DNA from 2 places in the Pseudoruminococcus sp. genome. Region 2 is predicted to be linked to the other one. Evidence: a T-box and tRNA genes for the amino acid it is inferred to sense, from the RefSeq annotation. Region 2 holds a T-box; the other holds one or more tRNA genes.
The links. A T-box is a leader RNA that pairs with one kind of tRNA and senses whether it is charged. The one in region 2 lies ahead of cysS (cysteine--tRNA ligase), so its partner is inferred to be a tRNA-Cys.
Positions count from the first base shown of each region.

Region 1 (14,381 bases), on a different contig from region 2:
TTTTATTCTTATAGGATATTCAAGCTTTTTCTCGTAAACCCACATAGCTAATTCCCCTCCTCGTTGTTATCCCATGGCCATGGGTTTGAAATCCATGCCCAACGATTGGCATTATCTCTCTTTGCCTGAATAGGTCCAAATTTTTCCTCATATTCCTTTCTGAGGGCGTTGCTCTTAGCATTATAATCAGCTAACTTATCCGCAACAGCTTTATCATTCGGATGTGTATCAAGATAAATATGAAGTTCAATAACAGCAAAATCATATGACGAGATTCGTTTCATAAGTCTTTCTCGTTCAGTCATTCTTCAGCACCTCCGCACTTTTCGCAGTTCGGACAGAAAGGCTTGTCTAAGCAAGGAAACATAGTTCCGCTTGAAATTCCCTGCTCTACGCCATAAAGTCTTTGAGCATTTTGATATGGAACATAAGCCATAGCTATCACAGGGTTATCAGGAAGTGGAGAAATATTATATTCCATAGCCTTTTGCCTTACAATATCTTCCATAGAAACAAACTCCTTTCACAAATTATCAATACATAATATGCAAAATCCTAAAAACTGCTACCAGAAAAATTGACACTAATTGAAATATATGATATTATAAAAAATACGGCAGTTCGTAACCATCCTGCCGAGATAAAGCCAATAGGTACTTTGTCTAATCAAAACTAAGGAGGAAAAGGCATAAGGCATTACTATGCCCTTTTTAGTGCACCTCTTTTTAGGGTGCATTTTTTATGCCGAAAAAAGTATGGAAAGGTATAGCATTATTCCCGAAAAGAACAAACGAGAAATAGTTCTTCTGCGAGGCTCAGGTTGCATTTATAAAAAATGCACATTCTGTGACTATTATACAGATAGCTGTAAAAATCCGCAGGAAAACTATCTTCTCAACAAATCTGTCTTGGAACAAGTCACTGGTCAGTATGGCAATCTTGAGGTCATTAATTCAGGTTCAGTCTTTGAGCTTGACGAAAAGACGCTCCACTTAATTAAAGATATTTGCTACGAAAAAAAGATTTCAACTATTCATTTTGAGTCGCATTATCTCTATCGAAAGAAAATCCCTGATTTAAGAAAGGATTTCTCAGATTTCGACCTTAAAATGAAACTTGGTCTTGAAACATTTGATTATGATTTCAGAGAATCGGTTTTGCATAAGGGTATCAACGAAAAAAATCCTACTATTATTGCAGAACGCTTTGATGAAGCAAACTTTCTTTTTGGAATCAATGGTCAAACTGTTGAAAGTATGAAACGAGATATTGAGCTTGGTTTGGAAAATTTTGAACGAATCTGCCTTAATATTATGTGTGATAATACAACAGGAGTTTCACCGGATAAAGTAGTTATAAACAACTTTATTGAACGTCTCTATCCTATTTATAAGAATAATGAGCGTGTTGACATTTTGATTAATAATACTGATTTTGGAGTGGGTGATTGATATGAACGAGATTTTACTTATTTGTTCTGTAATTTTTATCTATGGTATGGCACTTATTGGCTATAAATTCTTTGGAAAAACCGGTCTTTACTGTATTTCAGCAGTTGCTACTATTCTTGCAAATGTTGAAGTTATATTACTTATAAATGCTTTTGGAATGGAACAAACTTTAGGAAATGTACTCTTTGCTGTAACCTTTCTTATAACTGATATTTTATCGGAATGTGAAAGCAAAAAATCAGCAAATAAAGCTGTATTTGTCGGAATGTTTTCTTCAATATTCTTTTTGATTTTATCACAAAGCTGGATGTTATACACTCCAAGTGTAAATGATACTATGATGGATTCCGTAAAATCGGTTTTCGGAAATACACCAAGAATGATTATTTCATCACTTCTTGTTTATACAATAAGCCAGTTATTCGATGTATGGCTTTATCATAAGTGGTGGGGCTTTACCGAAAAGAAATTCGGTGATAAAAGAAAATTTCTATGGTTAAGAAACAATGGTTCAACACTTATCAGCCAAATTCTTAATACTGCACTCTTTACATTTCTTGCTTTTGTAGGTACATATGACTTACAGACAATGATTTCTATATTCTTCTCAAGCTATGTAATTTATGTATTTACAAGTCTTTTGGACACACCATTTGTCTATTTGGCAAGGCGAATTAAGGATTCTGAAATGAAAAAATCAAAATAATATTAATAATAAATTGAAAAGTTTGTAGGGGTTAAGTATAGCGTCCTTTGTAGGGTTTAAGGGCGATGCTCTTAATATTTCTTTATTAATTTTTTCGTCCCTATTTATATACTTTTTCAGTAAGATAAAAGCGATAAGGCTAAATAAATTGCCTTATCGCTTTTATATGTTTTATTTAGTTTTTTCGTGCTTTGGCTTGTGTTTTCTGTTTGAGATAAAATTGTATAGAGCTTTTTCAATGAAATATCCTGCTATACCAAAGCCAATTCCAAATATAGCTCCCGCAATAACATCGGTAGGATAATGTACATATAAATACATTCTTGATAATGCCATAAGTATAGCAAGAATATAACAGCATATACCAATTTTTTTATATCGCATAAAGATTACCGTAGCGGCTGTAAATACAAAGTAAGTATGAGCCGATGGGAATGAAAAATCGTGTGGAGCGTTTACTATTATTTGAATCGCGGTATTGACATCATAAGGTCTGATTCTTGCGATTGCAGGCTTTAGAATCAAATTTCCTATGATAAAAACAGATACAGTTGAAATCAGTAGGGCAATACCTGTTCGCCTGGTTTTTTTGAATATAATCAAAAGAATCATAGCAACAATTATAATAGGAATAACAGCACTGCCAAAGAATTTTGAAATTGCATCAAAGACAGGATTTGAAAAATTGGCTCTGATAGAATCAAGAAAAGCAAATTCCCAATCCATAAAAATAACCCCCTTAGATATATAAATAATATATTTTACACAAAATGTGTTCAAATACTTGACATATAGAAATTTTCATTCTATAATTGAAGTATAGATATACACATTAAGTGTAACTACAAACTTTTAATTGTATTTGCGGTGAATAAGTTGCTAAAAGTAGGTGCATAAGAGCGTTGCCAATTAAAAGTTTTTTAAAAATTTAATATAGCTAATAAGTGTTAGCTTATAGCAATTCTATGGAAAATATATACTATTTAAGTGCTTAATTAACAATGAACTACCGTAGAATTAGAATCGTGTCAAGTGACTATCTGCGATAAGTTTTGCTTAAATTTTTTTCAAAATGACTATGCACTAATAACTATCATCAAAATTATGTTGATATAACAAAGCTATGTTTACTATTGTTGTTTTTGAGAAATGAGCATTTCAGCACATTTTATGCCGTCAACTGCGGCGGAGATTATTCCTCCCGCATAACCGGCACCCTCTCCGCATGGATAAAGTCCACGAAGTGTTGGAGATTGCAAGGTATCATCACGCATAATTCTCACAGGAGATGAACTTCTGCTTTCAACTGCGGTCAAGAGAGCGTCATTTGAAGAAAAACCTTTCAAACGCTTATCCATTTCAAGAATACCTTCACGCATAGACTCTGTTATGAAATCAGGTAGACAGTCATCAAGATTAGAAAGCGTAACACTTGGCTTATATGTTGGAAGAACTTCTCCAAAAGCCGTACTCTTTGTATGGTTCAGAAAATCTCCCACACGCTGACAAGGTGCTTTATATCCGCCGCCACCGAGTAAAAAAGCCGAACTTTCAAGCTTTCTTTGAAGCTCCATACCGGCAAGAACGCTGTCACTTCCAAAATCCTTTGGTGAAATTCCAACAAGTAGGGCACTGTTCGAGTTTATATTGCTTCGGTCATAAAGGCTCATGCCATTGGTTACAAGGCGGTTTTCCTCGCTTGCAGCAGCAACAACGAAGCCACCGGGACACATACAAAATGTGTAAACACCTCTGCCGTTTTTAAGATGAACGGCAAGCTTATAATCGGCAGGTGGAAGTCTAAGTTTTTCAGCTTCTGCACCGAACTGCACAATGTCAGTTGTTTTTTGCAGATGTTCAATTCTTGCTCCAACAGAAAAAGGCTTTGCCTCCATCAATATTCCGCTTTTATCGAGCATTTCAAAGGTATCTCTTGCACTGTGACCTATCGCAAGAATAATATCATTTGTTTCGATTATTTCGGCAGATTCTTCATGCTGAATCTCAGCACCGATAACAGTATTGTCCTTGGTGAGAATTTTAGTCAATTTGGTTTCAAAGAAAACCTCTCCGCCGAGAGATATTATTTTTTTGCGAATGTTCTTGACAGTAGGTCTCAGCTTGTCCGTACCGATATGGGGCTTCGCAAGATAGAGAATATCTTCGGTAGCACCATTTTCGACAAACTCCTCAAGAACTTTTCTTGCGCGAGTATCTTTAGTGCCGGTGTTTAGCTTCCCGTCAGAGAAAGTTCCTGCACCGCCCTCGCCGAACTGAACATTTGATTTTGTATCAAGAATACCAGTTTTCCAGAAGTTTTCTACATCTCTTATACGGGAATCTACATCTCTGCCACGCTCGATAAGTATAGGTTTTTCACCTGCCTGAGCGAGAATAAGAGCCGCAAAAAGTCCCGCAGGACCGCTCCCGACAACAAGCGGTCTTTGATTTAGTTTTCGTCTGTTTTCTGGAAGCTGATATTTATATGGTTCGGCTTTAAAAATACTTGAAGAACCATAGCGTTTAAGAATGGTATTTTCACCGACTGAAAGTTTTACATCAATAGTTGCGGTATAGTGGATATTATCCTTTTTTCGAGCGTCAATGGAACAGCGATAAAGAGATGCACCGCTGATTTGTGACTCGTCAATTCTAAGTTTCCTGCAAACGGCTTTTCGCATAGTTTTATCTGTAAAGCCAATCGGCAGAGAAACAGAAGTAATTCTAATCATATTTTCTTACCTTTCTTGGCTTTTGCTATATATATCAATGTACTGACCAATGCGGTTATTATTAGTAAATGTAAAATTGTATGATATAAATCAGGTATGTATTTTCCATCAATATTAAGCCATTTTATAGTTCCTGAAAAGAACTTAATTTTTCCATCTAATGAACCCATAATTCCGCTGTTGAATATGGTATACCATTCGTGACATAAAAATTGTATTAAGAACCATATCGACAACCAGAGCGCAGTAAGCCATTTGCTAATTTTTTCTTTAAAAATGAATATAAGAAAAATCACGAAATAAATTATAAAGAAAATCCCATCATCTTTATATGATGTTGTTACTAAACAATTTTCTCCGAAATATAAGCCTGTCATATCAAGAAAAAACCATATCAATAATGCTGTTAAAGGAATCATACAATATTTTTTTTTCATTTTTAACACCTCTTTTTATAGCTTAAATTTCTGCACAAAGCATACCGCTTGCCCACGCAAAGGATAGATTATAGCCTCCGCAATCGCCGTCAATATCTAATATTTCACCACAGAATTTTATTCGCTTATCTGATTTTAATGCAAGCGATTTTACATCAATTTCTTTGCTTGTGATACCGCCTGCTGTAACTTGTGCAGTAGCGTTATTGTCAGATTTTATAGGCATGAAATCCATTCTTGAGAGAATATTCGCAAGACGCTTGATTGCGCTGTCGTTTATCGACTTTATATTAATTTTCTTTGCGATATAATTTGCTAATTTCTCATCAAGGATTCCTGCAAGAAGTTCTTTACAATCGGCTTTCGGAAAGGCTTTTCGGCGATTTTGCAAGGTTGAGATTATTTCCGAGAAGGGATATTCGGGCATAAGATTAAGCTCAATTCTGATATTTTCACAGATGTTGCCGTTGACAGTGCCGAGCTTGAAAAATTCTCCAGCATATCTTGAAATATTAAAAACGCATATTCCTGAAAGTGATTTATCGGTGAATTGAATTTCGCCGTCCTCACTGTGAATTATTTGCTTATCGGCAAGAAATTTAACATTTCCACGAACACGAACACCTTTAAGCATTGAAATATTTTCAGAAACGGCAACGCTTGTAAGTGACGGAAAGAGTGGGGAATAACTTACACCGATTTTCCCGAGAAGTTCGTAGCCAAGGTTACTGCCTAAGCCCTTATTGGCTCGTGAACCACAGGCAATTATTACGCTTGAGGCTGAAATTTTACGGCTTTCGGAGATGATTTCAAGCTTGTCCTTATGACGCTTTATATCAAGAACAGTAAAATCGGTTATAATTTCAATTCCGTACTGCTTACAGGCAAGTAATAGCGTTGAAAGCACAGTATCAGCTCGGTTTGAGTATGGATAAACTCTACCCATAGAATCGGTTCTTATGAGAAGTCCGAGAGATGAGAAAAATTCTGATATTTCTTTATAGCCAAAGCGAGAAAAAACGCTTTCTGCGATTTTAATGTCGCCGTGAAAACTTGAAAGCGAAATATTCTCATTCATAAGATTACAGCGACCGTTTCCGGTAGCAAGTAGCTTTCTGCCGACCTTTTGACTGCGTTCAAGAACGGTTATTTTACCTGATAAACCTTTTTTTCTGATATTTCTTGCGGCACATATTGCGGAACAAAGACCACTTGCACCACCGCCGATTATTGCAATATCCATATTTACTCCATAGCGTAGTTGTATTCTTTCATATAGAAATCACTTTCGTTTCGCTTGTCAAATTTGTTGATTAAATCAAGAGCTTTGCTCTGATAATATTCAGCAAGAACCTTTGTACTGTAAATGCCGTCAGCTTTATAAAGCTTGAATTTTTCAGGGAGTTTTAGCTTAACTTCATCTTTTTTCTGTGCAAGCTTTGTAAATACTGCCGCCGCACCCACATAAAACTTCATATTTGAATGAGAGTTTTTGGAATCAAATTCCCAAGCTAAATGATTTTCAAAGAGTTTTACACCTTTAGTTAAATCTGTTTTTGAATAAAGTTTAAGCATATCACCTATAACAAACAGATAGGTGCTGTCTTTTGAAATCCTGCGGTAGCATTTTTTACGATATTCTTCAGCTTTTTCAAATTCGCCAAGCTCATAGTAACGGTACATAATATTTTTATATGTAATATCAGGTATTTCAGCACAACTTACTTGTCCTGAAAGTATAGGATAAGCTGTTTCTAAAGCTCTTTCCATAGAGGCTGTATTAAGTTCGTATTCAACCATTGTATCTAATTCACAGGCATAGCAATCGGCTAATTCGTCACGCTTTGCAAGAATAAATTGCTGATATGCTTTCTTGGCGGCTTGTTTATCGCAGGCTTCTTCAAAGCGGTAGAGATTTTCATAGTAAGGTCTTAGGGAATAACCGTATCTTTCACAACGCTTTCTAAATTCGGCGAAAAGTTCATAAACCTTTGCTTTCGAAACTTGGTAAAAGTCTTCACAGTCTGAAAGAATCCACTTAAATTCCCACATATAGTCATGTTTGTACTCGTCAAGCCTTTCTTCGTGTTCATCGAAAATCTTTATCATTTCCGGAAATGTAAGAAAAGCTTGAAAACTGTCGCCATAAAGCTCGCTTTCACTCATAAGGTCACTTCTAAAAATATACATAAATTCATAATCTTTTTCAGCATCAGCAAGTGCAATAGCATTTTTAATAGCCTGTAAGCGTTGTTCACCATGCGGCAAGTTTTCATATCGTTTTTGTATTTCAAATCCATCAATCATTTTAATATACCTCCGTTTATAAGTCCTTCGATACTCTTATTCATAATTGTAATCTCGTTATTTCTGAGCGGATAATGTCCAAGCAATAATGATTGAACATAAAGTATCTTAATAATATTTGTAAGTTGAGCTTTGCTTATATTTTTGAGATTTTGTATGAGAGTATTTTCGGTATTGAATACAAGCGTAGTGGTGTGGTTATCGTCAATTTCGTCTGCAAAAGCGTCATAAATATCTGCAAAAAGTGAATCGCTGTTTTCTTTTGCGTGGAGAATTTGTCTGAAAAGTTCTGCCTGCTCGTCCATAACATAAAGAGCATAAAGCTCATGAGGCTGAAATGCTTTGATTTCCGCTTGGCAATCAAAGTCTTCAAGTGTTTCATTGGCAATATCAAGAAAGTTGTGGTATTCACTATACTCTGATTGTGGAATATCTTCAAGAGTCTGCATGAAAACTTCTTCATCAAGTTCTGCCGCATTAAGCTCATATTCCTCAATCAGCTTGATTATAAGCCTATCATCATAGACATAGCCAGCATTGACCAAAAGGTTGTTTTGTGCAGAAAATATCGGTGAATACTGCTTGAATTTATCTGTTTGAAAGGAGAATGTGAAAGGCTCATCTAAATTTCTTATCTGAGAACCCGTCATAATTCCAGAAGTTGTTTCAAACTCAAGATAGTCTATAAAGATATTGAAAAGCTCGTCATTGTCGATAGCCATGCTCTTTATAGCAAGGTTATGTATGGAAACCATTTTTCTTAATATATCGGGTTTTGTCTTGGAAAGGCTTATAAGATAACTTTCGATACATTCTCCAATTTCTTCTTTTGCAGCTTCGAGAGCATCTTCTTCGTAGAAATCTTCACGAGATGCTGTCGGACGCAGAGAATTTGTGTTTATAAAGCATCTTACAAAAAATGCCCATTCCGGCAAAAGCGTACTGCCGTTTTCGGTGAGGAGCATATGCTTGAGATAGATTCTATGGCTGTTCTTTGCCGTGGCGGCTATTCTATATGGAAGAATATATGCAACACCACTGAAAAGCCCTGTAGGGGAATTTAATGGGATATAATCCATAAATTCAATGCCAAAAAGGTCCTTGCCGAATGACATTATGGAATCGTGCATATCGCTATTGTAGTCAACAACAGTATTTATGCGTTGAGAGCCTTCTTCGGTTTTGAGCATAATAGGGAATGGAAGCGGAAGTCCGTAATATCTTACAAGTTCGATAATTCTACCAGCCTCAAAGTATTCTTCGGAATTTTTATTTAAAGCTATATAGAAAGAAGTTCCTTCAGGACAGCTTTCAAGACGATTTATCTTATAAATGCCATCGGGAGTACCTATCCATTCAAGATATTCGCCAGTTTTGGCAGAATGTGTTGTTAAACGGATTTCATTTGTAACCATAAAGCAAGAGAGCAAACCTATTCCGAAACGACCGATAAATTCTTCGGAGATTTTTCCTGTGATAATATCACGCTTTGAGGATTGTCCGATAACAGCTAAAAACTGGTTTATTTCATCATATGAAAGTCCTATACCGTTATCGCTGAATATAATAGTTTTCTTGCCGTTTATAATTTTAGGCTCAATAGTGATTTTGCCGTTGTTGAATTTTTTATCAAAAAGTTTTCTTGCGGAAATTGCATCTGTACCGTTTTGAAGAAGTTCACGAATGAAAACATCCGGCGAACTGTAAAGATGGTTGGAGAGTATATCAATCATACCACGCAGATTGACCTTGAATCTGTTTTCTTCTGACATAAATATCACTCCTAAAAATAGATATAATAAGGATATCACAGTAAGGATAGTGTAAAATTCTTATATAGAATAATTCTTATGCGATGCAACTTTAATTTTCTAATCTTACTTTTAAAATCGGAATAGCAATATTTGTCTTAAGTATCTTAAAATAAGATGTAAAACTATTTATTTGAAAATTTCAGAAGATTTTTGAAAAAAATCTTAAAAATATAATTCCTGAAAACCTCATAAAATAGGGGTTTTTAGATTTTTTAAAAAAATTTTTAAAAAAATTTAAAAAAAGTGTTGACATTCTGATGGGGTTGTGATAATATAATACCTGTCGCTGGCGAGAACGCCAGATGACAAACCCAGACAGATGGGAGCATAGCTCAGCTGGGAGAGCACCTGCCTTACAAGCAGGGGGTCACAGGTTCGAGCCCTGTTGTTCCCACCATTTGGCCCGGTAGTTCAGTTGGTTAGAACGCTAGCCTGTCACGCTAGAGGTCGTCGGTTCGAACCCGATCCGGGTCGCCAAAATTTGCCTCTGTAGCTCAGTCGGTAGAGCAGGGGACTGAAAATCCCCGTGTCGGTGGTTCGATTCCGCCCGAAGGCACCATATCTGCGGATGTAGCTCATCTGGTAGAGCGCCACCTTGCCAAGGTGGAGGTAGCGAGTTCGAGCCTCGTCATCCGCTCCAGTTCTAAACGGAATGTTTAATACATATATTTTATTAAGCTTCCGAAAGGTGCTTAGAAAGTTAAGCACCTTTTTTATTCGGTGCCATAGCCAAGCGGTAAGGCGTGGGTCTGCAAAACCCTGATCCCCAGTTCAAATCTGGGTGGCACCTCCAAGTTAAAATCCCGAACGCTTATGCGTTCGGGATTTTTTGTGCTTGTTTTTTAAATTTGAGTTAGATGTTGGTTTATAAAAACTTTGAAAAAGCTCAAGTGAAATTTTTGAGTGTCTTAGAGAAATTTTGAAACTAAACGGTAGTTTAGTCCTACGCGTGTGTAGACTTCCCATACTCACTACGAGCGAGACTTGTCGAGCGATTACGCGTCTTGTCCTGTGCGGTCACGCACCGCGTCTTGGGGGCGGCGGCTCGCCGCCTTGAGTGAAACTTTTAATTTAAAAACTTCGACGCGAATAGTTAAGCGCTAATTTAACGAAAAAGCGGAACGCGTCTTGACTGCGGAGGCACTCCGCCTTGAGCGAAACTTTTAAGTTTTATGAGTGATTACTTTTTGACAAGGGCTTTGCCGATTTTTTCGATAGCCGTATCTTTTGTGATAATTTTGCCATATTCTCTTAACTTGGATATGGTTAAGTTTCCTCCTGAAATTTTTTCACCGTATTCATATAGAAAGGATTCAAGCTTGCGTGAAATTCCTCGAACAGGTTTTATTATTAAAAAATATCGAGAACCGTATTTATATAAATCTGAATGAATATATTGTATTTTTGCTTTATAGACAACAGAAATACACCGAAGCATATCTTCGGCTTCTATGAATCCTATTATTATTGGACGAGCGTTTTTGATTTTATATATCTTCCTTTTGTGAGCTTTCTGCGTCAGAGTGATAAGAAAAAGACAGCCGTTTATATACGGAATGGCCTCTATAAGCATTTTTTTGTTTTTTACGGAAATTCCTGTTTCTTTACTTGCAAATTTTAATAATCGCTGTATCATTTCTTTTACATGAGGGTCGGAAAGTGTCATACTTTCAAATTCAAGTGAAAAGGATTTCATATCATCGTCACAGAGTGCAATAAGTATTCGATTGTTATCTATCTGTTCAATAGTCATATCAAGCACCACCGTAGTTTTTATCTCTATAATATAATATTAGATAGACAGGCAGTGTGCAAGTGGATATTTAAGGTTGTAAATCATTACCTTGATATATAATTGAACCTCATATTGACAGCAAGGGGATAATGTTGATAAAATTATTTTATAGATGATTTCAGGGGGAGAGATAATGTTGAATAAAGGTGCAATTTTTGATATGGACGGTTTGATGATAGATTCTGAAAAAATCGTGTTTATGGGATATGAATTCGCTATGAATAAGTTTGGTTATAGTAAGAAAATTCTTGATTTGGCTAAGAGTTGTATCGGACTTACATATGATGATACATGCAGAAAATTTAATGAAGAAATGGGCAAAGGTTTTGATTATGACAGTTTTAAACCTAATGTTTCTGAATTTGTACATAATTATTTCAAAACAAATGGAGTTCCTGTAAAGAAAGGGCTTTTTGAGCTTTTGGAGGCTTTAAAGCAAGAGGGTTACAGACTTTGTGTTGCAACCTCTACAAGAGCATCTACGGCAAAAGAAGAGCTTATTGACGCAGGAATACTTTCGCACTTTGAAGACTTAGTCGGAGGAGATAGCATAAAGAACGGAAAGCCTGCACCTGATATATTCCTTGAGGCGGCAAGAAGAATTTCTGTTGAGCCTGAAAACTGTATTGTATTTGAGGATTCTATAAATGGAATTAAGGCGGCTTATAATGCCGGAATGAAGCCTATTATGGTGCCTGATATGGTAGAGCCGACAGATGAAATTCTTCCTATGATTTATAGGCGTTTTAATAGTCTTGATGAGGCTATTCCGCTTATTAAGGGTGAATTGAAGTGAAAATCTTAAAAGCTATTTTCGGCTATAAGAGATTATTTATTGTATTACTTACTCCGATAGCCTTTATTTTGATTTTAATTGCAAAAAATAATTCCGCCTTTGCAGAATGGTATACAGTTAATATTTATCATTATATATCTTTGTTTTGGAACTTTCTTTCATCGTTATTACCGTTTTCACTTGCGGAAATTATAGTGATTATGCTTATTCCGCTTGCATTAACTTACATAATGGTTTCCATTGTGAAAATTGTAAGGAAAAAGGGAAGTAGGGGAAAAACAGCATATAAAGCATTTTTGAATGTTGTCTGTGCAGTGAGTCTTGTATTTTTTCTGTTTATAACGAATTTTGGGATTTGCTATTACAGAAACACTTTTGCGGAAACAAACGGCATAGCAATTTGTGAATCTACTGTTGATGAGCTTTATTCTTTATGCGTAGACCTTGCAAAAAGTGCATCTAAGGCTCGTGAAAATCTTTCTGAAAATGATGGAATTATGACGCTTACAAGCTTAAATGAATCAAAGACTGAAACTCAAAAAGCTATGAACAGCTTATATGAAAAATATCCGACTATTTTTGGCGGATATTCAAAAACAAAATCTGTTATGCTCTCTGAATTGATGTCATATACTCAGATAACGGGAGTCTTTTTTCCATTCACATTTGAGGCTAATGTAAATGTAGCTGTGCCTGAATTTAGTATACCGGCAACAATGTGCCACGAGCTTTCACATCTAAGAGGTTTTGCGAGAGAGGACGAGGCTAATTTTATAGCTTATCTTGCTTGCATAAACAGCGATAATGCAGAGGTGCAATATTCGGGATATATGCTTGCTTTTATTCATTCGGTAAATGCTTTGTATAGTTCTGACATAGAAAAATATCAGGAAGTTTTCAGTTATTTAAGTGACAAGGTTCAAGCTGATTTGAATGCAAATAACGAATATTGGGCTAAGTATGAAACACCTGTTGCTGAGGCGGCATCAAGCATAAATGATTCATATCTTAAAGCTAATTCTCAAGATGACGGAACTAAAAGCTATGGTAGAATGGTAGATTTACTTTTGGCTTATTCGAGAAAATAACAGAAAGGAAGGTTTTGAATGAATATAGAAATAAGGGAATATAGAAAAGAAGATGTTTCTGATTCAATAAAAATATGGAATAAGGTTGTTGATGACGGAATGGCTTTTCCACAGACAGAACCCCTTGATGAAATTGATGGAGATAAGTTCTTTTCTTCGCAATCATTTACAGGTATCGCATATGATACTGAAAGCGGAAATATAGTAGGACTTTATATTTTACACCCTAATAATATAGGACGCTGCGGACATATCTGCAACGCAAGCTATGCTGTGAAATCTGATTTAAGAGGGTATCATATAGGAGAAAAGCTTGTTAGTCATTCTCTTTCTAAAGCTAAAGAACTTGGTTTTAGAATTATGCAGTTTAATGCTGTTGTTGAAAGCAATACATATGCATTAAAACTATATAAAAAGCTCGGTTTTATTCAGCTTGGAGTTATTCCTAAAGGTTTTCTTAATAAAAACGGAAAGTATGAAAATATCATATTGCATTATATAGAATTATAACCTTTGCTGAGCCGTTTTCAATTCTACTTTTAGTAGGTTGTCTGCTTGTATTTTCTGATGTATGATTTAGTCAACAAAAGGAGTTGATTTTATGAATTATATTACAGGAAATATTATTAAAAATCTTAGAGAACAAAAAGGTATTACTCAAAAAGAACTTGCAGACAAACTTTGCGTCAGTGACAAAACTGTATCAAAATGGGAAACAAACAGAGGCTTGCCGGATATAAGCGTTATTGCGGAATTGGCTGAGGCTTTGAATGTTTCGGTTACAGAATTATTTACCGGAAACATAGCTAAAAATAATAATCGTTCTGCGAATATTATGAAATCGGAAATTTATGTTTGCCCCTTGTGTGGAAATGTTATTTACTCTTTTGGAGAGGGGAGTTTTAGCTGTTGTGGAATTTCCTTGCCAAAGCTTGAAGTTGAAGATGATTCAAAGCATATAATTTCAGTCCAGATTGCAGACGGCGAATATTATATTACTGTTAATCATGAAATGAGTAAGGAACACTACATTTCATTTATTGCATATTTTTCAGGGAATTCTATGCAGATAGAGAAGCTTTATCCTGAGCAAAATGCTGAATGTCGTTTCAGAATGAACGGTCATGGGATTATTTATGCTTATTGCAACAGAGATGGTTTATTTATGGTTAAAGTCTGAGTCGGTATTTATCATACTCTTTTTTGACTACACCGGAAAGCAAGACAATGGCAATCATATTTGGTATAGCCATAA
Region 1 is NZ_JBKXNW010000003.1:124,104-138,484, forward strand. It holds partial or broken gene ACLU24_RS04065 (manganese catalase family protein) at 1-45, opposite strand, end outside; gene ACLU24_RS04070 (spore coat protein CotJB) at 48-305, opposite strand; gene ACLU24_RS04075 (spore coat associated protein CotJA) at 302-508, opposite strand; gene ACLU24_RS04080 (radical SAM protein) at 756-1,451, shown strand; gene ACLU24_RS04085 (queuosine precursor transporter) at 1,453-2,157, shown strand; gene ACLU24_RS04090 (phosphatase PAP2 family protein) at 2,329-2,883, opposite strand; gene ACLU24_RS04095 (NAD(P)/FAD-dependent oxidoreductase) at 3,288-4,889, opposite strand; gene ACLU24_RS04100 (hypothetical protein) at 4,886-5,326, opposite strand; gene ACLU24_RS04105 (aminoacetone oxidase family FAD-binding enzyme) at 5,349-6,569, opposite strand; gene ACLU24_RS04110 (hypothetical protein) at 6,572-7,633, opposite strand; gene ACLU24_RS04115 (HSP90 family protein) at 7,630-9,405, opposite strand; tRNA gene ACLU24_RS04120 (tRNA-Val) at 9,769-9,844, shown strand; tRNA gene ACLU24_RS04125 (tRNA-Asp) at 9,848-9,924, shown strand; tRNA gene ACLU24_RS04130 (tRNA-Phe) at 9,931-10,006, shown strand; tRNA gene ACLU24_RS04135 (tRNA-Gly) at 10,012-10,087, shown strand; tRNA gene ACLU24_RS04140 (tRNA-Cys) at 10,167-10,240, shown strand; gene ACLU24_RS04145 (adaptor protein MecA) at 10,628-11,200, opposite strand; gene ACLU24_RS04150 (HAD family hydrolase) at 11,376-12,038, shown strand; gene ACLU24_RS04155 (DUF3810 domain-containing protein) at 12,035-13,126, shown strand; gene ACLU24_RS04160 (GNAT family N-acetyltransferase) at 13,145-13,636, shown strand; gene ACLU24_RS04165 (helix-turn-helix domain-containing protein) at 13,728-14,306, shown strand; gene ACLU24_RS04170 (alanine/glycine:cation symporter family protein) at 14,296-14,381, opposite strand, start outside.
Region 1: it encodes a tRNA-Cys, which carries the amino acid that the T-box ahead of cysS (cysteine--tRNA ligase) is inferred to sense. The anticodon was not compared.

Region 2 (15,648 bases):
GCAAACTATTTTATGCTTGCTTTATTCGGCAAGTTAGGATAGAATATATATTAGAATAATTGTAAAAATATTACTATGGCAATTCCATAATTCAGAAAGGAACTAATTATGAAAAACAAAAGAATAAAAACTATTATTGCTCTTGCTATGATTGCCGCAGCCGTTGCAACAGGCTGTTCAAACAGCGGTTCTACCGAAAGTAGTTCAAAGGCTGAAAGCACTTCTTCAGTTTCAAGCACAACAACAGAATCAAGCAAGGAAACAACAAGTTCTACAAGCTCAACAGATTCATCAGATATTATAAATAAGGTATTTGTTGAACCAACTGTCTATGATGATAAGGAGCACGAAATCGGTTATCAGCTTGAAAAGCCAAAGGCAGGCGATACCGTAGCTATTATGGAGACCTCTGAGGGTACAATCAAGATAAGATTTTTCCCTGAGGCAGCACCAAAGGCTGTTGAGAACTTCGTAACTCACGCAAAGGACGGCTATTATAACGGACTTACCTTCCATAGAGTTATCAAGGACTTTATGATTCAGGGCGGCGACCCTCTCGGTAATGGTACAGGCGGAGAAAGCATATATGGAAAGAGCTTTGAGGACGAATTTTCAAATAAACTCTTTAACATTCGCGGTTCGCTCTCTATGGCTAATTCCGGTCCAGATACTAACGGCAGTCAGTTCTTTATCAATCAGAAGGACAACTCTACAAAGTTCGATTGGGATAGCCTTTCAAGCAACTTTGAACAGTATAAATCCGTTGTATCAAGTCAATGGGAAAACTATAAAAAGAGCTATCTCGAAACAACATCAGGCAGTGAAGATGATATTCTTGCAAGCTACCGCACAGCGCTTGCCTCAACCTACGGAAATATAACCGATATGACAAAGGTTACAGACGCCGTAAAGAAGCTTTATGACGATAACGGCGGAAATATCAATCTTGATGGTGCTTTCAATAATCTTGACAGAGGACACACCGTTTTCGGACAAGTATACGAGGGAATGGATATTGTTGATAAGATTGCGTCAGTAGATGTTGACGACAGTAATAAACCAAAGAAAGATGTAACAATTAAAAAAATCACTATTGAGGAATATAAAGGCTGATTTAATACAAAATAAGTCTCATAAGGAGGATTAAAATTATGAGCAATGTACTTCACCCAGTTGTAACAGAATTTGAAAGACTGCTTAACAGTGACGAAATTCTAATGGCAGATTTTTATGCAGACCGTTGTGGTCCTTGCAGAATGCTTGCACCAATTATCGAAGAAATCGCAGACGAATATGACGGCAAGGTTACTGTTGTAAAGATAGATGTTGACGGTGACGGCAGAGAGCTTGCATATAAGTTCGGAATATCAAGTATACCAACAGTTATGTTCTTTAAAGACGGCTCTGAGTATGCAAGAGAAGTAGGCTATATGCCAAAGGAGCATTATACTGAAATTCTTGAGGATATGCAATAATTCCATAATATTTAAAATACGCCATAACTCTTTTATCCGAGTTGTGGCGTATTTTTCATTTCGTTTTTATCTTTTAAAAGTATAATATTACACTAAAGACAAGGCTAATTTTATCATATCATTAAATGAGGTTTGGCGTTCTTCAGAAGATGCGCTTTCACCTGTCAAAGGGCAATCAGAAATTGTACATATACAAAGTGCATTTTTACCTGCTCGCATAGCATTAAAATAAAGTGCCGCACTTTCCATTTCTGTCGCTAAGATACCAAGTTTTTGCCACTGTTTGAGTGTATCGGGGTCATCGTAATAGAAATTATCCGTTGAAAGTATCGTACCGACATACACTGGCATATTCATTTCTCTTGCTTTATTATATGCAGAATCAAGCAAGCCAAAATCCGCTGTCGGAACAGCTGTTCCCGGTAATTTATATTGCTGGGCATAGTTTGAATTATAGCAAGATGCCATTGCAAGAACTACATCTCTGATATGGAGTTTATCGCTTATTGCACCAGCCGTACCTGTACGGATTATGTTTTGAACGCCATAGAAATTATAAAGCTCATAGGAATAAATTCCCATAGACGGCATACCCATACCACTTGCCATAACCGAAACTTTCTTATCTTGATATTTTCCGGTATAAGCATACATTCCTCTTACAGAATTGATAAGCTTTGCATCGGTCAGGAAATTCTCAGCTATATGCTTTGCTCTGAGAGGGTCACCAGGCATAATAACTGTTTCGGTGAAATCTCCATATTTCGCCTCGATATGTGGTGTAGGTGTAAATTTACTTTCATTCATATTAAGTCCACCTTTCAATTTAGTTTACTAATTTATCTAAGACATCTAAAAGCACAGTTCACCTGCTCGGTAGTTTCTCCGACCGCGTCAACTATCTTCACTAATTCACTACGAGCGAGGCAAAGCCGAGCGATTCCGCGTCTTGGGGGCGGCGGCTCACCGCTTAAGGGCAACTCCCTTAACATTCTTTGCTCCTAAAGCGGTGGACTTTGTCCACCGCTTAAATTTCTCTTGTCAGCAAGATTAGTTCTACAGGGAACCCCCTGCGAGAGTTCCCTACGAAAAACATTCCACCGGAATGTTTTTCTACCCTCCTGCGCTTAGAGAAGTATAAAGTGTTTCGCTCTCTGCGGAGAGCGACCAAAGGCTCTGCCGTAGGTGACTACCTTTGGAAACTGTGAGCCTTTAAAAAGGCTCAAGCGAAACTTTTAATTGTCTTTAGAAAATCTGTTAGCTAATAAGTACTTTCACGCAAAAAACTGCCAGAACTTCAAGTACAAAAATCACCGGTATGCCAAGCATAAATTTGAGCTTTTTGGTCTTGTGGTGAATTATACGCATAGTTATATACATCACAACACAACCACTTATTGCAGCTAATATCAGGAGCGTGCTTTCGGGTACTCTCCATTTATGCTTTATGGCACTCTTTTTATCGTGAATTGTCGCATAAACCGCCAGAATATTTATAATTACAAAATATGCAATTAAAATCCATTCCACTTTTTCACAACCCTTAGAATTATTTACTTGAAATAATTATATAATTATAATAAATAAAAATCAAGGTGTGTGGCAAATGAAAAAAAATCTTATAAATCTGATTCCTGCTTTTATTTCTGTATTTCTGATGATTTCTGCGGTGGTGCTTTCTATGATTTTCCCTTCCATAAAACCTTCCATAAACGAAACCGGCGAAAATAGTATTACTGAGTCAAAAACTGCCGTTAAAGCCATAGAAACGGCTGTAATCAAAGAAAATACCGATGAAGAAATGCGTGCCGTATGGATTCCGTATATGTCGCTGAATATGAGCGGTACAGACCGAAGTGAAAAGGCTTTTCATCAGCGTATAGACGATATTCTCGAAAACTGCACAAAAAATAAGCTCAATACGATTATAATTCATATTCGCCCGAATGGCGATTCGCTCTATCCATCAAAGTATTTTCCGTGGTCGGATATTATCAGCGGAACACAGGGCAAGAACCCAAACTATGACCCTCTTAAATATATCATAGATGCCTCACACAAAAAGAATATCAAGGTTCATGCGTGGATAAATCCCCTAAGAATACGCTTTTCAAAGACACCCTCTGCCCTATCCTCAGATAATCCCTATACCATTTGGCAAAACGATGATAACGAAGAAAATGACCGATATACCTTTCAAAGCGAAAAGAATATTTACTATAATCCCGCATATAGCGAAGTTAGAGAGCTGATTATAAATGGTGTTCGTGAGGTCGTAGAGAATTACGCAGTAGACGGCATACACTTTGACGATTATTTCTATCCCGAAAGCGATATGAAATGCGATGAAGTTGATTATAAAGCATATCTTGCAACAGTTGACGAGAATTATTCTCCGCTTACACATTCAGAATGGCGTAAGGCGAATATAAATGCACTTATTTCGGGTGTATATACGGCTATTCACGAAATAAAAGACGATGTTGTGTTCGGAATTTCTCCGCAGTGCAACACAGAAAATGACGAGAAAATTTCTGCCGATATAAAGTCTTGGGGCAGTATTTCAGGCTTTGTAGACTATATCTGTCCGCAAATTTATGTCAGCAATACACACCCATATTTGCCTTTTAAGAAATCCGCTGATGAATGGCGAAAGATAATCAGCAATAAAGGTGTAAAATTCTATATTGGTTTGGCGGTATACAAGGCTGGCTCTGACAGCGATAGCGGAACATGGCTTGAATCTGACGAAATTCTGAAAAATCAAATTCTTTATGGCAGGAGTATAAATTGTGATGGCTTTATGCTCTATTCATACGAATATCTTTTCACTGACCAGACCGCAACCGAAGTCAAGAATGCCATTGCGATGTTTAATTAGCTAATGAACTTCCCCTAAGACAGATAAAAGTTTTGTTCAAGGCGGCGAGCCGCCGCTAAAAATCGTATGAATTTTCATAGGCCTCAAGGTCGTAAGTGGCTTCATAGCCTTCAGAACGGCGACACTTGCCCTGTTCAGTGTCACGAGCTATCCAAGTGTTGATATAGGCTTGCATATTACAGCTTGGCTTTAAACGCTCACGATTAGCCTCTAACCATATCCGCAAATTACGCAAACATTCGTCTATATCAGTTCTTGGATAGGCTGATGAAAGCTTATCATAAAATTCCCTTTTGAGAATGTAATACCCATCACTTGTCGGAAGACGGAATTTTTCGTCTGCTGTACTTTCCTCTACTTTACTTTCATTTATTTTACTTTCTTTTCCTTTACTTTCCTTTATGTCATTTTTCGTGGAATTATCCTCATTTTTCTTGGAAGAATTATATCTTTTCTTTGATAATTCCTCCCCATTATAAACATTTATGAAATTCTCGGTTTCATTTTCGCCGAGCAACCAGTATTTTTCATCAACATTTACAGCTGTTTTTCTTGCCTTACTTTTAATAGCCTGTTGGTATCTATCCTGAATACTCTTTGAGGTAAGTACATTCTCTTCCTCGAAAAGCCTTTTATCAAACATTTCCTTTTCGATGAGAAAATCGAGTATCTCACATGATTTCTTGAAATCAATCTTCAAATCTGATGATACTATGTAATTAAAATCTTCATCAACTTTGATATAATATCTCTCCTTGAATATCGTACAGAGCAAATAGACATATAGTGCGAAACCGTCTGTACCGTATTTTGCGACAACGATTTTGATTTTTCTATCTGCAAAAATATCTACATCAAGCGGAAAATAAAGTAAACCCTCCGTTTGCGGACGAGCCATAAGCGTCACTCCTTATAATAATTTAAAATAACCTTTCACTTTACCCTACCAAACAAAAAAAATTTGACCTCTAAAGGTCAAATTTCATAAAAAGTTTATAAATTATTTACAATTATTAAAAATCAGAATCTCATATACGCCTTAAGCCCTTAGGATATTTATTCTTCATTCTGCCGTTTGAGCATTTTCCAAAGCCAAGCGAAACTCCCTCAACCGCAAGAAGTGTATAACCTTTTTGATTTTCGCAGTCAATTTCTTCTCCGCAAAGGAATTTTTCTACACGCTCATCGCTTAATTTAAGGTCGAGAACATTTTTAAAATATTTTGATGTATATGCTGAGAATAATGCGTGTGCAGGTTCTATGCGATTTTTCTTGATTTCTCCAAGAAAAACTCCTGCACGAATAACTCCAAGTCCGTTAAGCTTAGGAAGATTTTCCGGAAAAATGTAAATTCTATCGCCGATAAGCTCAATATTTCCGTTCGGCTTTACGCTGAATACCTCATCAATAAAGCTCGAAACAAGTTTGTTTTCATTTTTGCTAAACTTATAATCACTCTCGGAAACAGGTTCATCACCATTTTTCCTGAGCCTTACCATAAATTGTCCCTCGCCGCCCTCAAGCGGACTTATCCTGACACAGCCCTTTAAATCAGATTTTCTGCCAAATGGATATTCCCTCTCATCAATCAAAAAATCTTCATTGCGTTTCAGAAATTCCGATACAACTCCTTCATTTTCCTCATAAGAGAATGTGCAAGTAGAATAAACCATTACACCGCCTGCTCTGAGAGCTTTCGAGGCCGATTCGAGTATAAAAAGCTGTCTTTCTGCACAAAGCTTAACATTATCTTTGTTCCATTCGTCTGAGGCATCGTGATTTTTCCTGAACATACCCTCTCCAGAACAAGGTGCGTCCACAAGAATTTTATCAAAAAATCCCTCAAGACCGTTACAAAGCGTATCGGCACTGCAATTTGAAACAACAAAGTTTCTTGCGCCCATTCTTTCCAGATTAGAAAGCAAAATCTGCGAACGGGATTTCACATATTCATTAGACCAAAGCAAGCCTGTATTATTCAATAAAGCAAGTATCTGCGAGGATTTTCCGCCAGGAGCAGAGCATAAATCAAGTATACGCTCTCCCTCCTGAACCTCAAGCAATGAAACAGGTGCAGAAGCTGATGGTTCCTGAACATAAAATGCTCCTGCGTGATGCAGTGGATTATTTCCTAAGCCCTCAATTTCACTATCAATATAGTAGCCATTTTTATACATAGGTGTTTTTTCAAGCTTATATGGCAATAATTCTTTAAGTCTTTCGGCAGTAATTTTAAGAGTATTAACGCTTATCCCACGATAAGGCTTTTCATCATATGTTGCAAGAAATGCGTCATAGTCTGAGCCAAATACAGACTTTGCGTCCTCAAGAAAGTCTTTCTTTAAAAAATCTATATTCAATCTAATCACCCAAAAAAATCTTTTTCTAAATCATACCATAGATAAAGCAAGTTCTCAATAATTTTAATACAAAATAAATTCAGAATTTAAAAAGCTCAAAAACATTCTATATTATGCTATAATTTTAAAAATATGTTTACTTTTATATAAATTTATGATATTATTTTAATATAATATTATGGAGGTTGATTTATGTCTAAAGAAAAAAATAATTTAAACGATACTTACTATACAGGCTATAATGAAAATGAGGACTATACAAAACCAGAAGATGTTGAAATGATACCCGGCTTATCCAACCGCACCTATAGAAAACTTTTAGCGATTAATATTTCTCTCTGCATATTTACAGGCATAATGCTTGGTATAGTTTCTACTTATATATTTATAAATTTTGTATCGCGAGAGATTACTTTTAGCTTTTCTGCATTTTTAGCTGTTTTCTCAGCCGCCCTTATGATTAAAGTCTGCAAGAAACATCAAAAAAATGTTAAAACATTTAATATGGTTTTATTCACCATATCCGCCTTATTATACGGAATATGCGTATTTTTCACACAATATGTAAAATCTTTTATACTTTTTATTTGTCTTTTTATTATCGCATCTATTTTTGCAATAATTACTGTTTATCTTTTTAAGGAAAAAACAAAAAAATATTTTATACCTATATTAGCAGTATTTTTTCTATTAAGTATATTAAATGCCTCCGAACAGCTTTCTTGGTTTAAGAATCAAGTAGAATTTTCAGCCGAATATTTCTATGTATCTTCAAAATTATCAAAATACCCTAATGACCAATCAAACTATTACTCAAGAACTCCTTTCACTGAAGAAGAGTTTGAAAAAGGCTGTATAAACCATTTAAATATAATTACAAACGAAAAAGAAATGTATAGTGCTTTTTATGATATAAGAGAAAAAAATACTAACCTGATAATTCCTTATGATTCAAAAGGAATGTCCGAAAAAATAGCAGGTATGATAAGCATATCAAAAACTAAATATGACGAAAACTTTTTTAAGAAAAATAATCTTTTAATAGTAAATATTTCATCATTCTATCCTATACAAAAAAATGAGATAAAAGAAATTTATTTCAAGGGTTCAAAAGCAAACATTTTATATGATGTATATACAAATTATTATGATTACAGAAAAATAAACGAAAATACATCTCCGGTGGAAATTTGTGTAGCTCTTGTGGCCATAGATAAAAGTTACGATATTCCAAAGTTTATAAGAGGCGGAGAAATAACACCAAATATAATTTTTAACGATTAAGTATTTTTTCTTGTCTGAATAAAATTCAAATCCCTGTCAATAATATAATTCAGAAGGGGGTGAGATGATGAGCAGACAAAATCAGCAGAACAACCAGTCTCAAAACCGTCAGCAGAACAACCAGTCTCAAAACCAGAACAATAACAACAACTTCAACAATCAGCAGAACAATCAGTCTCAAAACCACAAGAATAACAACAATTTCAACAACCAGCAAAACAACAACTTCAATAACTAATAAAAACAAAAGCAGAAAGGAACTCAGTCCTTTCTGCTTTTACTTTGTAAAGACGAAGTGCCTCCGCTGTCAAGACGCGGAATCGCTCGACAAGTCTCGCTCGTAGTGAATTAAGGAAGATAGTTGACGCGGTCGAGGAAACTACCGAGCGGGCGAACACAGTTCGCCCCTACGATTAGCTAACGCACTTTTTTAAGACAACTAAAAGTTTCGCTCGAACCTTTTCTACACCAGCTTTTCTGGTGAAAGCTGCTCGCAGGGTTGAGGGACGGAGTCCGCCCTATCGGTAGTTAATTGGTAATTTCTTCGACCGCGCCAACAAACTTCCATTGCAAATGTCGAGGTTTTGCTTGCAAAACCGATTCCGTGTCTTGGGTGCGGCGAGCCGCCTTGAGCAAAACTTTTAAGTGTCTTTGGGAAGTTGGTTAGCTTAAAGTATCTTAAAAAATAATTAGCTGAATGGGAATGGCAATATTTCATCAAAGCCAATTAACTTATATTCATTCAATGATTTTGCTAAGATTACTACGAAATCCTTATCGCAAAATTCACTCAAAAACTGTCGGCACATCCCACAAGGCGGACAATATTCCAAGTCCGAATTATCCACTAAGCCACCAACTATTGCAATAGCCTTAAAATTACGCTTATCTGATGAAATCGCCTTAGAAATAGCTGTTCTCTCCGCACATATTCCGACAGGATATGATGAATTTTCGATATTACAGCCACTATAAATTTCTCCGTCAGCACAAAGCAATGCTGAACCAACCGCAAATCTCGAATAAGGCGAATAGCTCAATTTCCTTACAGAAAAAGCTGTATGAATCAAATCTGAAATTTCTTTATCAGTCAGCCTATACATCAGTCATTCACAATCTTCCATTTAACACCTTGTGGTGTATCCTCAAGAACGATATTTCTTGCTTTAAGTTCATCACGAATCTTATCAGCTGTTGCCCAATCTTTATTTTTACGAGCTTCATTTCTTTGTGCGATAAGTGCTTCAATTTCATCATCGAGAGAAGTTTTTTCGTCTACATAAAGCAAACCAAGAACATTTGCAAGCTCCATAAAGATTTTGAGCGATTCCTCAGCAAGCTTCTTCGAAGGTGCATTAGCAATATTTGTATTTATATCCCTTGCAAGCTCGAACATAACGGTTATAGCGTCTGCTGTATTGAGGTCATCGTCCATAGCAGATATGAATTTCTGACGATGCTTGTCATAAGCTTCAATAAGTGCATTATCACCGTCATTTTCAGCAACTGTTGCATTTTCGATAGCAAATTCAAGGTTATTTTTGCAGTTATAAAGACGCTCAAGAGATGCCTTGCACTGCTCGATAATCTCAACAGAATAGTTAATCGGCATACGATAATGTGAAGAAACCATCAGATAACGGATAGGTTCATAGCCGTATTTCTCGGCAACATCTCTTACTGTAAAGAAATTTCCGAGTGATTTAGACATCTTTTTATTATCAACATTGATGTAGCCGTTGTGCATCCAGTAATGTGCAAAAGGAACGCCGTTGCAGCATTCGCTCTGAGCGATTTCGTTTTCGTGGTGTGGGAAAATCAAGTCCTGACCACCGCAGTGAATATCAATAGTTTCGCCGAGGTATCTTCTTGCCATTGAGGAGCACTCAATGTGCCAACCCGGTCTACCGTTGCCCCAAGGAGTTTCCCAAGATGGTTCACCTGGTTTTGCACCCTTCCAAAGAGCGAAATCCATAGGATTTTCTTTTCTTTCGCCGATATTTATTCTTGCACCTGCCTCCAAATCTTCCAAAGGCTGATGTGAAAGCTTACCATACTCGCTGAATTTTGCAGGTCTGAAATAGACATCTCCATTATCAACAGCATATGCATAACCCTTATCAATAAGAGTTTTAATCATATCAATGATTTCGTTCATATTTTCGGTAGCTCTTGGGTGAACACTTGCTTCACGAATATTCAAGCCCTTAGCGTCAATCTTATATTCCTTGATGAATTTTTCCGAAACAGAAATATAATCCGAGCCTGTTTCATTAGCCTTGTTGATAATTTTATCATCAATATCTGTGAAATTCTGAACGAAAGTGACTTTAAATCCTCTGTATTCAAGGTAGCGTCTGAGAATATCAAAAACGCAAATAGGTCTTGCGTTACCAATATGAATATAGTTATAAACTGTTGGTCCGCAGGCATAAATCTTAGCTTCACCCTCTTTAATAGGGATAAATTCCTCTTTTGTTCTTGTCAAGGTATTAAAAATCTTCATAAAAATTCTCCTTTTTATAATATAAAAAATCCCGCTCCTGAAAATTTCAGGGGCGAGATTATCGCTGTTCCACCCTAATTCGACAGAGAAAATTCTGTCCTCATTAAAGTCCTTAACGCAGACAATACGCACAGCCATTTCCTGCTATGTGCTGGCGGGTGCATTTCGCAATATCGCATATAGAGATCTTTCAGCGATGACCTCCTCTCTGTGATAGGCGGATATTGTTACTTCTCCCGTTAAACGCATTTTTATATTTAAAATTATTCTACTTGATTGTTTATGTTTAAGATTATATACCATCGAATTTCAAAAGTCAAGGCGGAGTGCCTCCGCCCCCAAGACGCGGAATCGTTCGGCAAGCCTCACTCGACATCTACAAGGGCAGTTTATTGACGCGGATAAAGTAATTACCAATGAACTACCGATTAGCTAATTCACTTTTCTAAGACACTCAAAGTTTAGGTCAAGCCTTTTTAAAGGCTTGCGGTTTCCAAAAGTAGTCACCTACGGCAGAGCCTTTGGTCGCTCTCCGCAGAGAGCGAAACACCTTTGGGCTTTGCCCAACATTTCTTTTTTCTAATCGGCGAATTTTATCCGTCGATAAATTTCTTTTGTCAGCAACATTAGTCCCTAAGGGCGGACTCCGTCCCTCGACCCTGCGAGCAGATTTCACCAGCAAAGCTGATGTAGAAAACTTTTAATTGTTTTAGGGAAATCTGTTAACTTATCGGTAGTCCATTGGGAATTTCCTCGATCGCGTCAACTATCTTTCCTAATTCACTACGAGCGAGGCTTGCCGAGCGATTACGCGTCTTGTCCTGTGCGGTCACGCACAGCGTCTTGTCCTGTGCGGTCACGCACAGCGTCTTGTCCTGTGCGGTCACGCACAGCTTCATATATTACATGATTAAGATACAAGCCCTCCGGCGGTGCGGTAGGACCAGCTTTGTGACGGTCTTTTGCTTGTATGATTTCCGGTATGCTATCAGGCGGAAATTTACCCTGTGCTATTCGCAAGAGAGTACCTACCATTATGCGAACCATATTATACAGAAAGCCGTCAGCCTCTACTGTAAAATATACCATATCGCCGTCACGAGTTACTGACGCATTACGCACTGTACGGCGAAAATCTCCGATTTCTCTTGAATCGAGCGTACAGAAAGATGTGAAATCGTGATAGCCGATAAAATCCTTTGCCGCCTTATCAAGAACCTTTTCATCGAGCGGATACCAATAATGCAAGGCGTAGCCCTCAAGAAACGGGTCACGAATTTTCGCATTATATATCTTATAGACATACTCCTTACCAAGTGAGGAATATCGTGCGTGAAAATCTTCCGGAACATAACAAGCCTTTTTAGCGGCTATGGTCTTTGGAAGATAGGTATTAAGTGCGGCTACAAGCCTTTCTGGCGGAATAGAATGTGTAGTCTTAAAGCTTATACAATATTCATATGCGTGAACGCCTGAATCTGTACGACTTGAGCCTTTTATATCGACACGCTCTCCGATAACCTTATATAAAGCTTTCTGAAATTCCTCTTGAACAGTGACAGCGTTTTTCTGGATTTGCCAACCATGAAAGGCACTGCCGTCATATGAAATTGAAACAAGAATATTCTTCATCTCACTGGAGATGGTAGGAATACATTGCAAAGTATCACCCCAACAAATACTAATACTGAAACGCTTAATGCGATAATATCTCTCGGCTTTATTTTCAGAACCTTCATTCGTGTTCTGCCGTCACCGCCGTTATAGCAACGGCACTCCATAGCAGTAGCAAGATCGTTTGCTCTGCGGAATGACGATATAAAAAGCGGAATAAGTATAGGAACAAAAGCCTTAATCCTTGCAATAAAGTTACCGCTCTCAAGGTCAGCACCCCTTGATTTCTGTGCATTGCTTATCTTATTGAATTCATCAAAAAGAGTAGGTATAAATCGCAGTGCAATAGACATCATCATAGCGATTTCGTGTATTTTTATATTGAAGATTTTCAGCGGTTTCATTATTCTTTCCAAACCGTCTGTGAGGTCTGTCGGAGAGGTCGTAAAGGTAAGAACTCCACTCATAAGCACTACAAGTATGACTCTTGCAGCAACAAAGACAGCATTATTTATGCCTGCCTTAGTTATCTCCATAAAGCCCCATTTGAATATCGGTTCTCCACTGCCATAAAAAAGATTCAGAATTGCTGTGAAAAGAACTATAACAATAACGGCTTTTATGCTTTTTATATATTTGAAAAGACTTATGCCCGTAAGTAGCATTATAAAAATCGTAAAAGCTGTTATAAGTGCCATTGAAAAGTAATTTCCGGCTACAAATACAAAGGTTATACCGCAAAGCATAAGAATCAGCTTCACCCTTACATCAAGGCGGTGTATAAGCGACCTGCCCTCTACATATTGTCCTATCGTAATATCACTCATAAGCTTTCCCCCTTTGAAAGTAAACTCACAAGCTCAGCGACAGCCTCATCAACTGTAAGGATATCATCACGAACGGCACAGCCTCTTTGTTTTAAGCTTTTCATTATACGGGTTATCTGTGGTATACCAAGAGAAAGTTCGGAAAGTCTTTTCTCTTGTGAGAAAATTTCTTTTGGTGTGCCGAATATCTCGCACCTTCCTGCATTCATAACCATAATTTTATCAGAAATTCTTGCGGTATTTTCCATACTATGAGAAACGATAAGTATTGTTGTGCCTTTTTTATCTCTTAATTTTATGAGATTTTCTATAAGATTTCTGCCACTTCCCGGGTCAAGACCTGCGGTCGGTTCATCAAGAATAAGGATTTCAGGTTCCATTGCAAGAATACCTGCAATGGCTGTTCTCCTCTTTTCACCGCCGGAAAGCTCAAACGGCGATTTATCCAAAAGTTCACCACGCAAACCTACAAAGCTCGATGCCTCAAAAACTCTCCTGTCGATTTCTTCATTATCAAGTCCCATATTCTTAGGGCCGAACGAAATATCCTTGAAAACGCTTTCCTCGAAAAGCTGATATTCAGGATATTGAAATACAAGTCCCACTCTGAATCTTGCTTTTTTCAAAAGCTCAGAACTGCTGAAAATATTCTCGCCGTCAAGACAAACTGTGCCTGACTTTGGCTTTAGCAAACCGTTGAGAGTTTGAACGAGAGTGGATTTTCCAGAACCTGTATGACCGATTATAGAGAGAATTTCTCCCTTTTCGAGCGAAAAGCGGACATCATTAAGTGCGGGATTTCTGAATTTGCCCGTTCCGTATTCAAAGGTAAGATTTTTAACTTCGAGTAATGACATTTTACACTCCCTTAATCAGCTTAACCAACGCATCGACACATTCATCATCGGAAACAATTCCGTTTGGAAGTTCAAAGCCAGCCTTTTTTAATTTATAAATCAACTCGCTGCTTTGCGGAACAGAAAGACTATGCGAAAGCAAAAGCTCTGTTTCGGAAAATACCTCTTTAGGCGTACCCTGTGCGAGAATTTCTCCGCTATCCATAACGATTATTCTATCCGCAAGAGTTGCTTCCTGCATATAGTGCGTTATAAGAACTATGCTTATTCCCTGCTCGGCTCTTAGCTTTGTGACAGCCTCAAGAACTTCCGCTCTGCCCTTTGGGTCGAGCATTGCTGTCGGTTCATCAAGCACAATGCACTTAGGCTCCATTGCAAGAATACCTGCAATGGCAACTCTCTGTTTCTGACCGCCCGAAAGCTTGTGTACGGCACTTCTTCTATGCTCATACATATCAACCGCCCTCAAAGCCTCATCAACACGCCTGCGTATTTCCTTTGGCTTTATGCCAAGATTTTCAGGTGCAAAGGCTACATCTTCTTCAACAATACTAGTCACAAGCTGGTTATCGGGATTTTGCAAGACAAGTCCAACTCTGCTCCGTATATCAAAGATATGTTCATCGTCTGCGGTGTCCATTCCGTCTACAAGTACAGTTCCATTATCGGGAAGTATAAGTCCGTTCAACATTCTTGCAAGCGTGGATTTTCCCGAACCATTGTGTCCGAGAATGGCAATAAATTCTCCCTCGCCTACATCAAGTGAAACTCCCCTTAAAACATCTGGCTGTTTCTTTTCGGTGTCTTCCTCATCGGCAGGATATTTATAAAAAACATTTTTTACTTCGATAAGCTTATTCATAACTTACTTTTCCCAGATAGCTGTACTTCCGCAAGGAAGTGTCATACCTGATTCTGTGACATGAAGTCCGATTTCCGAGCTTGAAACCTTACCGCCAAAACGCTTTTTAAGCATTACACCGAGAAGATATTCCATAACCGCAGGTGAAAGACCTGTTGTATATGAATTGAGGATAAAGAAAAGTGCATCGTCACTCAGAATCGGCATACAAAGCTCAACAAGAGAATAAAGCTGTTCCTCGAGCTTCCATACCTCTCCGCCCGGACCTCTGCCATAGCTTGGAGGGTCCATAATTATGCCGTCATATTTATTTCCACGCCTTTGCTCACGCTGTACAAATTTAACGCAATCATCAACAAGCCAACGAACAGGCTTGTCCGCAAGACCACTTTTCACAGCATTTTCCTTTGCCCACTGTACCATACCCTTAGATGCGTCAACATGGCATACGGACGCACCAGCCGAAAGGCAAGCAAGAGTTGCCGCACCGGTATATGCAAACATATTCAGAATTTTTACAGGTCTTTTGGCAGATTTGATTTTATTTATAGCAAAATCCCAGTTTACAGCCTGTTCGGGGAAAATACCTGTATGCTTAAAACCCATAGGTTTTATGCCGAAAATAAGGCTTTTATATTTAATCTCCCATTGCTTTGGGATAGGCTTATAGGTTTGCCACGCACCACCGCCGGTATTTGAGCGGTGGTATCTTGCGTGTGCCTGTCGCCAAAGCGGATTTGTTTTTTCAGTATTGAAGATGACCTGAGGGTCAGGACGAATAAGGATAATATCGCCCCATCTTTCAAGTCTTTCTCCACAAGAGCAATCTATAAGCTCATAATCTTTCCATTGTGCTTCTCTCATTATATACCTCCATATTGGGGAAGTGTATTCGGTAGTTACTTCCGCCGCGTGAATAAAATTCCCTTATGAATGTCGAGGTTTTGCTTGCAAAACCGATTTCGCATCTTGGGTGCGGCGG
Region 2 is NZ_JBKXNW010000002.1:121,753-137,400, reverse strand. It holds gene ACLU24_RS02510 (peptidylprolyl isomerase) at 109-1,113, shown strand; gene trxA (thioredoxin) at 1,152-1,475, shown strand; gene deoD (purine-nucleoside phosphorylase) at 1,563-2,282, opposite strand; gene ACLU24_RS02495 (DUF1294 domain-containing protein) at 2,733-3,005, opposite strand; gene ACLU24_RS02490 (glycoside hydrolase family 10-like protein) at 3,082-4,356, shown strand; gene ACLU24_RS02485 (DUF4373 domain-containing protein) at 4,412-5,254, opposite strand; gene ACLU24_RS02480 (RsmF rRNA methyltransferase first C-terminal domain-containing protein) at 5,385-6,716, opposite strand; gene ACLU24_RS02475 (MFS transporter) at 6,909-8,000, shown strand; gene ACLU24_RS02470 (hypothetical protein) at 8,050-8,217, opposite strand; gene cdd (cytidine deaminase) at 8,690-9,103, opposite strand; gene cysS (cysteine--tRNA ligase) at 9,103-10,506, opposite strand; T-box leader at 10,552-10,759, opposite strand; gene truA (tRNA pseudouridine(38-40) synthase TruA) at 11,314-12,168, opposite strand; gene ACLU24_RS02450 (energy-coupling factor transporter transmembrane component T family protein) at 12,135-12,947, opposite strand; gene ACLU24_RS02445 (energy-coupling factor transporter ATPase) at 12,944-13,804, opposite strand; gene ACLU24_RS02440 (energy-coupling factor transporter ATPase) at 13,806-14,666, opposite strand; gene ACLU24_RS02435 (class I SAM-dependent methyltransferase) at 14,670-15,530, opposite strand.